3 regions of the Pseudomonas sp. URMO17WK12:I7 genome follow, and region 3 is predicted to be linked to each of the others. Evidence: riboswitches for the same ligand, from Rfam matches in the RefSeq annotation. Region 3 holds a riboswitch; each other region holds the start of a gene.
What was found. A riboswitch is a leader RNA that binds a small molecule or an ion and turns the genes downstream of it on or off. The one in region 3 is predicted to bind cobalamin.
Positions count from the first base shown of each region.

Region 1: linked by a shared signal. The riboswitch ahead of H040_RS24355 (CbtB domain-containing protein) and the one ahead of H040_RS00180 (ABC transporter substrate-binding protein) in region 3 are both predicted to bind cobalamin.
Region 2: linked by a shared signal. The riboswitch ahead of cobO (cob(I)yrinic acid a,c-diamide adenosyltransferase) and the one ahead of H040_RS00180 (ABC transporter substrate-binding protein) in region 3 are both predicted to bind cobalamin.

Region 1 is NZ_QLTL01000022.1:26,022-29,495, forward strand. Features, by position in the region: gene H040_RS24345 (aspartate aminotransferase family protein) at 1-316, opposite strand, end outside; gene H040_RS24350 (helix-turn-helix transcriptional regulator) at 402-1,250, opposite strand; cobalamin riboswitch at 1,739-1,962, shown strand; gene H040_RS24355 (CbtB domain-containing protein) at 2,064-2,249, shown strand; gene H040_RS24360 (CbtA family protein) at 2,257-2,949, shown strand; gene H040_RS24365 (cobalamin biosynthesis protein) at 2,967-3,359, shown strand; gene cobM (precorrin-4 C(11)-methyltransferase) at 3,390-3,474, shown strand, end outside.
Region 2 is NZ_QLTL01000009.1:200,324-203,797, reverse strand. Features, by position in the region: gene H040_RS14515 (tartrate dehydrogenase) at 1-547, shown strand, start outside; gene H040_RS14510 (hypothetical protein) at 550-1,128, opposite strand; cobalamin riboswitch at 1,295-1,516, shown strand; gene cobO (cob(I)yrinic acid a,c-diamide adenosyltransferase) at 1,636-2,247, shown strand; gene H040_RS14500 (cobyrinate a,c-diamide synthase) at 2,244-3,474, shown strand, end outside.
Region 3 is NZ_QLTL01000001.1:35,590-39,063, forward strand. Features, by position in the region: gene H040_RS00170 (TonB-dependent receptor) at 1-159, shown strand, start outside; gene H040_RS00175 (DUF1624 domain-containing protein) at 351-1,517, shown strand; cobalamin riboswitch at 1,546-1,745, shown strand; gene H040_RS00180 (ABC transporter substrate-binding protein) at 1,855-2,865, shown strand; gene H040_RS00185 (FecCD family ABC transporter permease) at 2,862-3,474, shown strand, end outside.

The sequences.
Region 1 (3,474 bases), on a different contig from region 3:
CGATCACCGCCGGGTGGGTGGTGTGGAAGAACATGTTGTAGTAGGCCAGCTGGTCCATCTGCGTGGCGGCGGCGGCAGTCAGGTCCTTGCGGCCGTAGCCGAGCTGGGTGCACCACAGGCCCGACATGCCGTCGAGGTAGCGCTTGCCGTCGCTGTCCCACAGGTGCAGGCGCTCGCCACCGACGATCACGCGCGGGCCTTCGGCGTTCAGCGCCTTCTGGTCGAGGAAGGCGTGGATGTGGTGGGCGGCGTCGCCGGCCTGGTAGTCACGGGTATCGCGCTGGGCTTGCAGCTTGGCTTGGAACGGTGCGTTCATTGTTGTTCTCCAGGGTAAAACGCGGCGTGCAGTTGTCCCTGCCAGACCGCTGACAGTAAAAATCGGGTGGGGTGAAGCGGCGCGTTCAGCGCCTTCGCAGGTAGCTTTCCAGCGGGTCTTTGCTCAGGCCTTCCTGAGCCTGGGCGAGCGAGTCGATGAACAGCGAAAACAATTCGGACTGCTTGGCGATATCGAGCTTGGTGTACAGATTCTTGCGGTGGGTCTTGACCGTGTCTTCGCTGATGCCCAGGCGCTCGGCCAGGGAACGGGTCGAGTGGCCGCGCAGCAGGTACTGGGCGATGCGGCACTCGCGCTCGGTGAGCAAAGAGGAGCCGAAGTTGTTCAGTGCGGCGTTGATCTGCCGGCCCAGGGCGCTCTCGAAACGCCCGCCGATGGCGTCGACGTCGAGGTGGCTCCACTGCCGCCGTACGGTGGCCACGACCCACGGGGCCACGCACTTGAGGTCGTTGACCTGCTGACGGTCCAGGCGGCGGGTGCTGGCCAGGGCCACGGCGATGGTCAGGTGTTCGTCGAGCGGCACGATGAAGTTGAGCTCGTCTTCCAGGTGGGCGTGCTGGTAGAACGCCAGGTAGTACTCGCTGCGCTTGAAGTGGTCGGGGGCGACGTCGCTGAGGCGGTAGCAACCGGGGGCGATGCCGTCCATGCAGGCGCGGTAGAACGGGCACAGCAGGTAGTAGCCTTCAAGGTACTTGTGGATGTTGCCTTCTGGCAGCCAGGGGCCTTCCTCGTCCTTTTCGAACAACGCCGAGGGCAACCCTTTGCGTGGGTAGAGGAACACGGTGATGGCCTGGCATGGCGCAATCAGCTTGAGTGCGGCGAACAGCGCCTCGACAAAGCCGGGCGAGCCCTGAGCATCGACGACACGGGCCATCTGCGCATACCAGTCGGGCGATTTCAGCCGGTCTTTGCTCATTGTCGTGATCCCATGCCGGGGTTGTTGTGGTTGGAATTCTTGCATGGGGCAGTGGTACAGGCCATCACCCTTCGGGGTGAGGGGGGGGAAATTGGCTTGGAGCGGGTAGGTTTTCAACGACGGTCTTGCAGCGCCTATCCGATCGAGCGCCGCCCGCGCGGCGCATCGCGGATGAATCCGCTCCTACATCTATTCCGGGCCAATCAGTCCTGGGGATACACCGGTGTCCAGCTTGTTTGTTCCCTGCAATATCCAAGGTGACGCTGTTGCCGTACCCCTTTCTCCAGCCATGCGCCAAGGGTACGCGCGCCAAGGGCGCAGGAATAACTGGCCCGAAACAGATGTAGGAGCGTATTCATCCGCGATGCGCCGCGCGGGCGGCGCTCGTTCTCACAGACACTGCAATTCCATCGGCAAGCACCTATCAGCCCCTACGCATCCTCCCCTGCTGGATGCATAGCATTTGACGCCACTCGCGCCGCATGCTCTCCTTACGCCTTGCGTCAGGTGCCCCCCTTGGGGGTGAAACGGGAAATCGGTGCGTCACAGGCCCTCGCCAGGGCCGGGCAAATCCGGTGCTGCCCCCGCAACGGTAAGCGAGCGAAGCATCCAGACCACTGTGCCACGCAGTTCGGCATGGGAAGGTGATGCTTTTCAAGGAGCCCTGCTCCTCCTCGCAAGCCCGGAGACCGGCCTGGCGTTCATGAACACCCCGCGGTGGGCGGGCGCTGTCGCATTCCCTCGGGTGCCTCGCCCCCGGGGCTGCCGCGCCTGTCCCATGCCCTTACAAAAAGCAAAGCAGAGGATCGCGTCATGCCCATCACCAGCGCCAAACACAGCATCGCCACCCCCGTATCCCTCAGCCAGCGCATGGTCATCGCCGTCGGCGCCAGCCTGCTCGGCCTGTGCCTGGTCTACTTTGCCGGCTTCTCGCATATCGAAGCCGTGCACAACGCCGCGCACGACACCCGCCACAGCGCCGCCTTCCCTTGCCACTGAGGCTGCCATGATCAAGCGTATCGCCCGCACTGCCGGGTTCAGCGGCCTGCTCGCCGCCCTGTTGCTGACCCTGCTGCAAAGCTTCTGGGTCGCACCGCTGATCCTCCAGGCGGAAACCTACGAATCGGCCGCCCCCGCAGCCGAGCACCACAGCCACGGCGAAGAAGCCAGCGCCGGCCACAGCCACAGCGAAGAAGCCTGGTCGCCAGAGGATGGCTGGCAGCGCATCCTGTCGACCACCGGCGGCAATCTGGTGGTTGCCGTCGGCTTCGCCTTGATCCTCACCGCCCTCTACAGCCTGCGTGAACCGAGCCGCACCAGCACTGGCGCACTGTGGGGAATGGCCGGCTTTGCCGTGTTCTGCCTGGCACCGACCCTGGGCTTGCCACCAGAACTGCCAGGCACTGCCGCCGCCGACCTCGGTCAGCGCCAGAGCTGGTGGATCGGCACCGCAGCCGCCACCGCACTGGGCCTGGCATTGCTGGTGTTCGCCCGCCATGGGTTGCTCAAGGCACTGGGCGCGGTACTACTGGTAGTGCCCCACGTGGTCGGCGCGCCACAGCCGGAGGTCCACGAAAGCCTGGCCCCGCAAGCGCTGGAAAATCAGTTCAAGATCGCTTCCTGGCTGACCAACGCGGCGTTCTGGGTGGCCCTGGGCCTGCTCAGCGCCTGGCTGTATCGCCGCTCCAGCCACGCCTGATGGCTATCGACCCAACCCTGCCGGCGTTGTACGCCGGCTTCGGTTGCCGCCGGGGCTGCCCGGTGGAGGTTCTCGATACCTTGTTGCAGGAAGTGCTGCAGCGTCATGGCCTGAGCACCTCAGCGCTTCACGGCATTGCCAGCATCGCCGGCAAAGCCGATGAGCCAGGCCTGCAACAACTCGCCGCACGTCACGCCCTGCCGTTGCTGGTTTTCGATGCCGGGCAACTGCAGGCGTTCGAGCCACAACTCAGTCACCGCTCCCCTGTCGCCTATGCCCACAGCGGCTGCTGGGGCGTGGCCGAGAGCGCGGCACTGGCCCTGGCCAGCCTCAGTCACGCTCGCGCCACACTCAAGGTGGCCCGGCAGGTGCTCGGCCCCGCTACCCTGGCACTGGCCTGCAGCAGATAATCGCATTTTTCACCTATTCAAGGATTTGCCATGACGGTCTACTTCATCGGCGCCGGCCCCGGCGATCCGGAACTGATCACGGTCAAGGGCCAGCGCCTGATCCGCCAGTGCCCGG
Region 2 (3,474 bases), on a different contig from region 3:
CGAACTGGCCCGCACCCGCCCGGCGAAGCACCTGACGCTGGTGACCAAGTCCAACGCCCAGCGCCACGGCATGGTGCTGTGGGATGAGGTGTTCGCCGAGGTGGCCAAGGATTACCCGGATGTGCGCACCACCCGTGAACTGGTGGACGCCGTGACCACCACCATGGTGCTCAAGCCCGAGCAGCTGGATGTGGTGGTGGCGACCAACCTGCATGCTGACATCCTTTCGGACCTTGCCGCCGCGTTGTCCGGCAGCCTGGGCATCGCGCCCACCGCCAACCTCAACCCGAGCCGCGAATTCCCGTCGATGTTCGAACCGATCCACGGCTCGGCCTTCGACATCACCGGCAAGGGCGTGGCCAACCCGATCGCCACCTTCTGGACCGCAGTAATGATGCTTGAACACCTGGGTGAAGCCGCTGCTGCGCGTGAGCTGATGGCGGCCATCGAAGCGGTGACCGAGAGTGGCCTGCACACGCCGGACCTGGGCGGCAACGCCACTACCCGAGCAGTGACCGATGCCGTGCTGGCGCTGCTGCACCGCTGAATTCAGGCCTGCTTCAGCAGCAGCGCCACCCCCGGGAAATACTGCCCCAGCTCGTTGTGCAGCTTGCGATAGGCATAAGGGAAGTACCAGGCGATGGCGCAGGCTGTGTGTTTCTGCAGGTCATCGACCAGGTCTTGCAGTTCTTCCGGGCTGGCATGCTGGCCTGCCTTCCAGGGGGTGATGAACAGCGCCCCCGCTTTCAGCTGGCTGGGGTAGGCCACGTGGCGGGCGAGGGATGTGGTTTCCTGCAGGGCTGCAGCCATGTCCAGCCGGGCGATTTTTGGCCAGCGCTGGCTCACGCTCAGGTAGAGCGCCTCGTCGGCGCTGCAGATCGAAAGGTCGCAGCGCCCCTCCTGTTCGCCCTCGTCACGCTGCTTCTTGCTGGCAAACTGCGGCAGGGCTGAGCGTTCGGCTTGCCAGGCAGCTGCGGCGAGCATGCCGATGTTGGCGGCGCTGCCATGCCAGTACGGGGCTTCGGCATCGCCATTGAACTGGTTGAAGCGGTCGATGCAGTCGACCCAGCGCTCCAGTACCGGCTGCAGAAACTCCAGGCGAGGGTTATTGATGATCTGGCCTTGCATGCTGAGCTCTCCTGTTATCGTTATGATCGCGTCCAGCGAAAAATGATGGCCATGTGACATCATTTTATTCAGTGTGGCACAAGCCGGCGGATCGGCCACTGACCCGGGCCAGTCCGGCCGAAGTAAAAGGCCCCGTTCGATTGACGCTCCCGGTGCAACCCTCTAACCTTCGCGGCGTGTTTCAGGTGCCCTGCCAGCCCCGACTGGGCAGGGTGAAACTGGGAAGCCGGTGGTCGCCAGCATGGCGCGATTCCGGCGCTGCCCCCGCAACGGTAGGTGAGTAGCGGCCGCGCAGGGCCACTGGGTACAGCTACCCGGGAAGGCGCGCAGGCCTGGGCCGAATGGCCCGCTCACAAGCCCGGAGACCGGCCTGAAACTGCCAACGGCATCACGGAGGGTGATGCGCGGTGCACCGTGGCTCCGGCCATGGCTCCTGCGCGTTCTCCGTCTGCCCGCCTATTACCTGTCGCCGCAGTTCACGTGGCGTCAGCCTGCGGAGAACCCTTCATGAGCGAATCCACCGACCGCGACGAACGCCACCTGGCGCGCATGCAGCGCAAGAAGGCGGTCATCGACGAGCGCATCGCCAATTCCCCCAATGAATGCGGCCTGCTGCTGGTGCTCACCGGCAACGGCAAGGGCAAGAGCAGCTCGGCCTTCGGCATGCTCGCTCGTGCCCTGGGTCATGGTATGCAGTGCGGCGTGGTGCAGTTCATCAAGGGCCGCAACAGCACCGGCGAGGAGCTGTTCTTCCGCCGTTTCCCCGAGCAGGTGCGCTACCACGTGATGGGCGAGGGCTTCACCTGGGAGACCCAGGACCGTCAGCGTGACATCGCTGCCGCCGAAGCTGCCTGGGCGGTATCGCGCCAGCTGCTGCAAGACCCGAGCGTGCAGTTCGTGGTGCTCGACGAGCTGAACATCGCCCTCAAGCACGGCTACCTCGATCTGGACCACGTGCTGAGTGACATTCAGGCCCGGCCACCGATGCAGCACGTGATCGTCACCGGTCGCGCAGCCAAGCCTGAAATGATCGAACTGGCCGACACCGTCACCGAGATGGGGATGCTCAAACATGCCTTCCAGGCCGGTATCCGCGCGCAGAAGGGCGTCGAACTGTGAGTGAAGCGCGCAGCTGCCCGGCGGTGCTGATCGCAGCACCTGCCTCTGGCCAGGGCAAGACGACTGTGACTGCAGCCCTGGCCCGCCTGCACCGCAACTTGGGGCGTAAAGTCCGGGTGTTCAAATGCGGCCCTGATTTCCTCGACCCGATGATCCTTGAGCGGGCCAGTGGCGCACCGGTGTACCAGCTCGATCTGTGGATGATTGGTGCCGAAGAAAGCCGTCGGCTGCTGTGGCAAGCTGCACAAGAGGCCGACCTGATTCTGATCGAGGGTGTGATGGGCCTGTTCGACGGCACCCCGTCCAGCGCTGATCTGGCCCGCCACTTCGGTGTGCCGGTGCTGGCGGTGATCGATGGCACGGCCATGGCCCAGACCTTCGGCGCCCTGGCCTTGGGCCTGGCGCGTTATCAGGCCGACCTGCCGTTCGCTGGCGTGCTGGCCAACCGGGTCGGCAGCCTGCGCCATGCGCAACTGCTCGAAGGCAGCCTGACCGAGGGCCTGCGCTGGTATGGGGGCTTGTCACGCGAGCGCGGCATCGAGCTGCCCAGCCGCCATCTGGGATTGGTCCAGGCCAGCGAGCTGAACGACCTGGATGCCCGCCTTGACGCTGCCGCCGAAGCCCTCGGCGCCAGCTGCGACGCTACCTTGCCGCCGCCGGTGGCCTTCGTCGCGCCCGCGCCACAACCGTGCGCCGCGTCGCTCAGCGGTGTGCGTATCGGCGTGGCACGTGACGAAGCGTTCGCCTTTACCTATCGCGCCAATCTCGACCTGCTGCGTGATCTGGGCGCACAGCTGGCATTCTTTTCGCCATTGCATGATCGTGAGTTGCCAGCAGTGGACAGCCTGTACCTGCCAGGCGGGTATCCGGAACTGCATCATCACGCACTGGCTGCCAATGCACCGATGTGCGAAGCGATCCGTGCCCATCACGCCGAAGGCAAGCCGTTGCTGGCCGAGTGCGGCGGCATGCTGTATCTGCTCGATGCGCTGACGGATGTTGCTGGCGAGCGAGCCGAACTGCTGGGCCTGCTGCCAGGCGAGGCGACCATGCAGAAGCGCCTGGCGGCCCTGGCGCTGCAGGCCGTGGAGCTGCCCGAAGGCACCCTGCGCGGGCACACCTATCATCACTCGCTGACCAGCACCGAGCTGGAACCGATCGCCCGGGGCCTGAGCCCCAACGGCGGGCGCGGCAACGAAGCGGTGTATCGGCTGGGCAGGCTGACGG
Region 3 (3,474 bases):
GATGCGAACATCGGCTGGCAGGTGCTGCCGGATGTGCGCCTGGGGTTGCAGGTGAACAACCTGTTCGACCGGGAGTATGTGGCCTCGGTGTTCAGTGGCGAGCAGTGGGTGATGGGCGCACCGCGGTCGTATTTTGCCACCGTGGATTACACCTTTTAGCTAATGGCCTCTTCGCGGGTAAACCCGCTCCCACAGGTACACCACCATGTCCAAGTGAGTGGTATTGCTGTGGGAGCGGGCTTGCCCGCGAAGAGGCCAGCTCAGGCAACACAAAAACTGCTATCAACCTCACATGAAATAGTTATAAGATAACGTTTCATTTGACATTCATTCCTGCCTGCGACCACCCCATGACCAGTGCCTCAGCCACCCCCACCCTGCTCACCCAGCGCCTGCAGAGCATCGATGCCCTGCGCGGCCTGGTGATCCTGTTCATGCTCCTCGACCACGTGCGGGAAACCTTCTTCCTGCACCGCCAGGTCAGTGACCCGATGGTCATAGATGCCACCGACCCATCGCTGTTCGCCAGCCGTACCCTGGCCCACCTGTGCGCCCCGGTATTCGTCCTGCTCACCGGCCTGTCGGCCTGGCTGTATGGCGAGAAGTATCAAGGCCGCAGCGATGTCTCGGCGTTCCTGTTCAAGCGTGGGCTGTTCCTGGTAGCGCTGGAATTCACCCTGGTCAACTTCGCCTGGACCTTCCAGCTGCCGCCGAGCGTGGTCTACATGCAGGTGATCTGGGCCATCGGCGTGAGCATGATCGCCCTGTCGCTGCTGGTGTGGCTGCCGCGCCCTGCCCTGCTCGCCCTGGGCGCGCTGATCATCGCCGGCCACAACCTGCTCGACGGCCTGCACTTCGGCGTGGAGTCGGCCATGCATGTGCCGTGGGCGATCCTGCATGACCGGGGCTGGCTGGAGGTCTCGGACAACCTGCGCCTGCGCACCTCCTACCCGGTGCTGCCGTGGATCGGCGTGATTGCCTTGGGCTACGGCCTCGGCCCCTGGTTCGCGCGTGGCAGCGAAGCCGGCAAGCGCCAGCACCGGCTGCTGATCGCCGGCGTCATCGCCCTGCTCGGCTTCATGGTGCTGCGCCTCTACAACGGCTACGGCGAGGCGCCATGGCGTGGCTACCCGACCGTCACCCAGACGCTGATGAGCTTCTTCAACATCACCAAATACCCGCCTTCACTGCTTTTCCTGGCCCTGACCCTGGGCTGCGGCCTGCTGTTGCTGCGCGCCTTCGAGCGCGCCGGGCTGGCCCGCTGGGTCAGCGCCCTGGCGGTGTTCGGCGCGGCCCCGATGTTCTTCTACCTGCTGCACCTGTACGTGCTCAAGCTGCTGTACCTGGCCTGCGTGGCACTGTTCGGCCTCAACCACGGCAACTACTTCGGCTTCGACGGCATTGGCGCCGTGTGGCTGGCCGCGCTGCTGCTGGCGGCGGCGCTGTACCTGCCGGTGCGCGGGTTTGCCCGGCTCAAGGCGCGGCGGCGCGACGTCCGCTGGCTGAAGTACTTCTGATTTGACCTTTTGCCCGGCGGCCTGATGGTCTACCATGCGGCCCGCCGGTTTCCACCACGGAATCAATAGGGAATCCCAGGCCCGCCCCAGGCGTGCCAAACGGAACTGCCCCCGCAACTGTAAGTGCCGAGCCTGCTCCATCGATGCCACTGGATCAACCGATCCGGGAAGGCCGGAGCCGGGCGACGACGCACCAGTCAGGAGACCTGCCGGCGAACATTCACCAACCGGCGGGGTGTCCGGGATGGCCATCCGTGTTGCCTCTGCGCCTGCAGGGGCTGGGCGATGCCTGTCCGTGCGTTCCTCACCAGAACTGTCCGACAGGAGATCGCCCAGCATGCTGCCCCGTATCACCGCCTTGCTCGCCGGCCTTTGCCTCACCGGCCTGGCCCAGGCCGCCGCCACCCACTACCCGCTGACCATCGACAACTGCGGTGCGCCACAAACCTTTGACCAGGCGCCCGAGCGGGCGGTCACCATCGGCCAGGCCGGCACCGAAATGCTCTACGCCCTGGGCCTGAGCGACAAGCTGGCCGGCACCTCGCTGTGGTTCAACAACGTGCTGCCCGAATTCAAGGCACTCAACGACAAGGTACCGCGTCTGGCCGACAACGAACCCAGCTTCGAGGCCGTGGTCGGCAAGCGCCCGCAACTGGTGGCGGTGCAGTTCGAGTGGATGGTCGGTGCCCAGGGCGCAGTCGCTACCCGTGAACAGTTCAGCGAGCTGAAGATCCCGACCTACCTGCTGCCCTCGGACTGCGAAGGCAAGGACAACCGGGTCGGTGCCGACGGCACCCGCCTGCAGGCGTTCAAGGTCGAGAGCATCTACAAAAGTGTCAGCCAGCTGGCCGAGATTTTCGACGTACAGGGCCGCGGCGCCGCACTCAATGCCGACCTCAAGGCACGCCTGGACAGCGCGAAACAGCAACTGAGCGGCAAGGACCTGGCCAACACCTCGGCACTGTTCTGGTTCTCCAGCGCCAACCTCGACATCGACCCCTACGTTGCCGGCCGCCAGGGCGTGGCCGACTTCATGTTGCGCACCCTGGGCGTGCGCAACGTGGTCGAATCCACCGAGGAGTGGCCGACCGTAGGCTGGGAAACCCTGGCCAAGGCCAACCCGACCTGGCTGATCATCGCGCGCATGGACCGCCGTCGTTTCCCCGCCGACGACTACCAGAAGAAGCTCGAATTCCTCCATAGCGACCCGGTGACGAAAAACATGGACGCGGTGAAACACAACCGCATCATCATCCTCGACGCCGACGCCATGCAGGCCGGCATTCGCCTGTTCCGTGGCCTGCAGACCCTGTCTGCGGCGTTCGCCAGCGGTCACGCGGCGCAGTGATGAGAGCCCTGCCCTACAGCGCCCTGGCCCTGCTGGCCCTGCTCGCGGCCGTGCTGGCCGGCACCGCCATCGGCGAGACCAACCTGTCGCCGAGCGTGGTCTGCCAGGTGCTGGCCAACCACCTGTGGCAGGCCGGTTACCCGGTCGACCCGATCGATGCCGGCATCGTCTGGAACTACCGCCTGACCCGCTCGCTGGTCGCCGCCGCCTGCGGTGCGGGGCTTGCGACCTGCGGGGTGATCCTTCAGGCGCTGCTGCGCAACCCGCTGGCCGAACCGTACCTGCTGGGCCTGTCCGCAGGCGCCTCGACCGGCGCGGTGCTGGTCGGCCTGCTGGGGCTGGGCAGTTTCGCCCTGAGCATGTCCGGCGGCGCCTTCATGGGTGCCCTGGCAGCGTTCGCCCTGGTGCTGGTGCTGGCCCGCGCCGCCGGGCCAGGCAGCAACAATGCCCAGGTGATCCTCGCCGGTATCGCCGGCTCGCAGCTGTTCAACGCCCTCACCGCCTTCCTCATCACCAAGTCGGCCACCGCCGAGCAGGCGCGGGGCATCCTGTTCTGGCTGCTGGGCAACCTCAGTGGCGTGCGCTGGCCATCGGTGTGGCTGGCCGTGC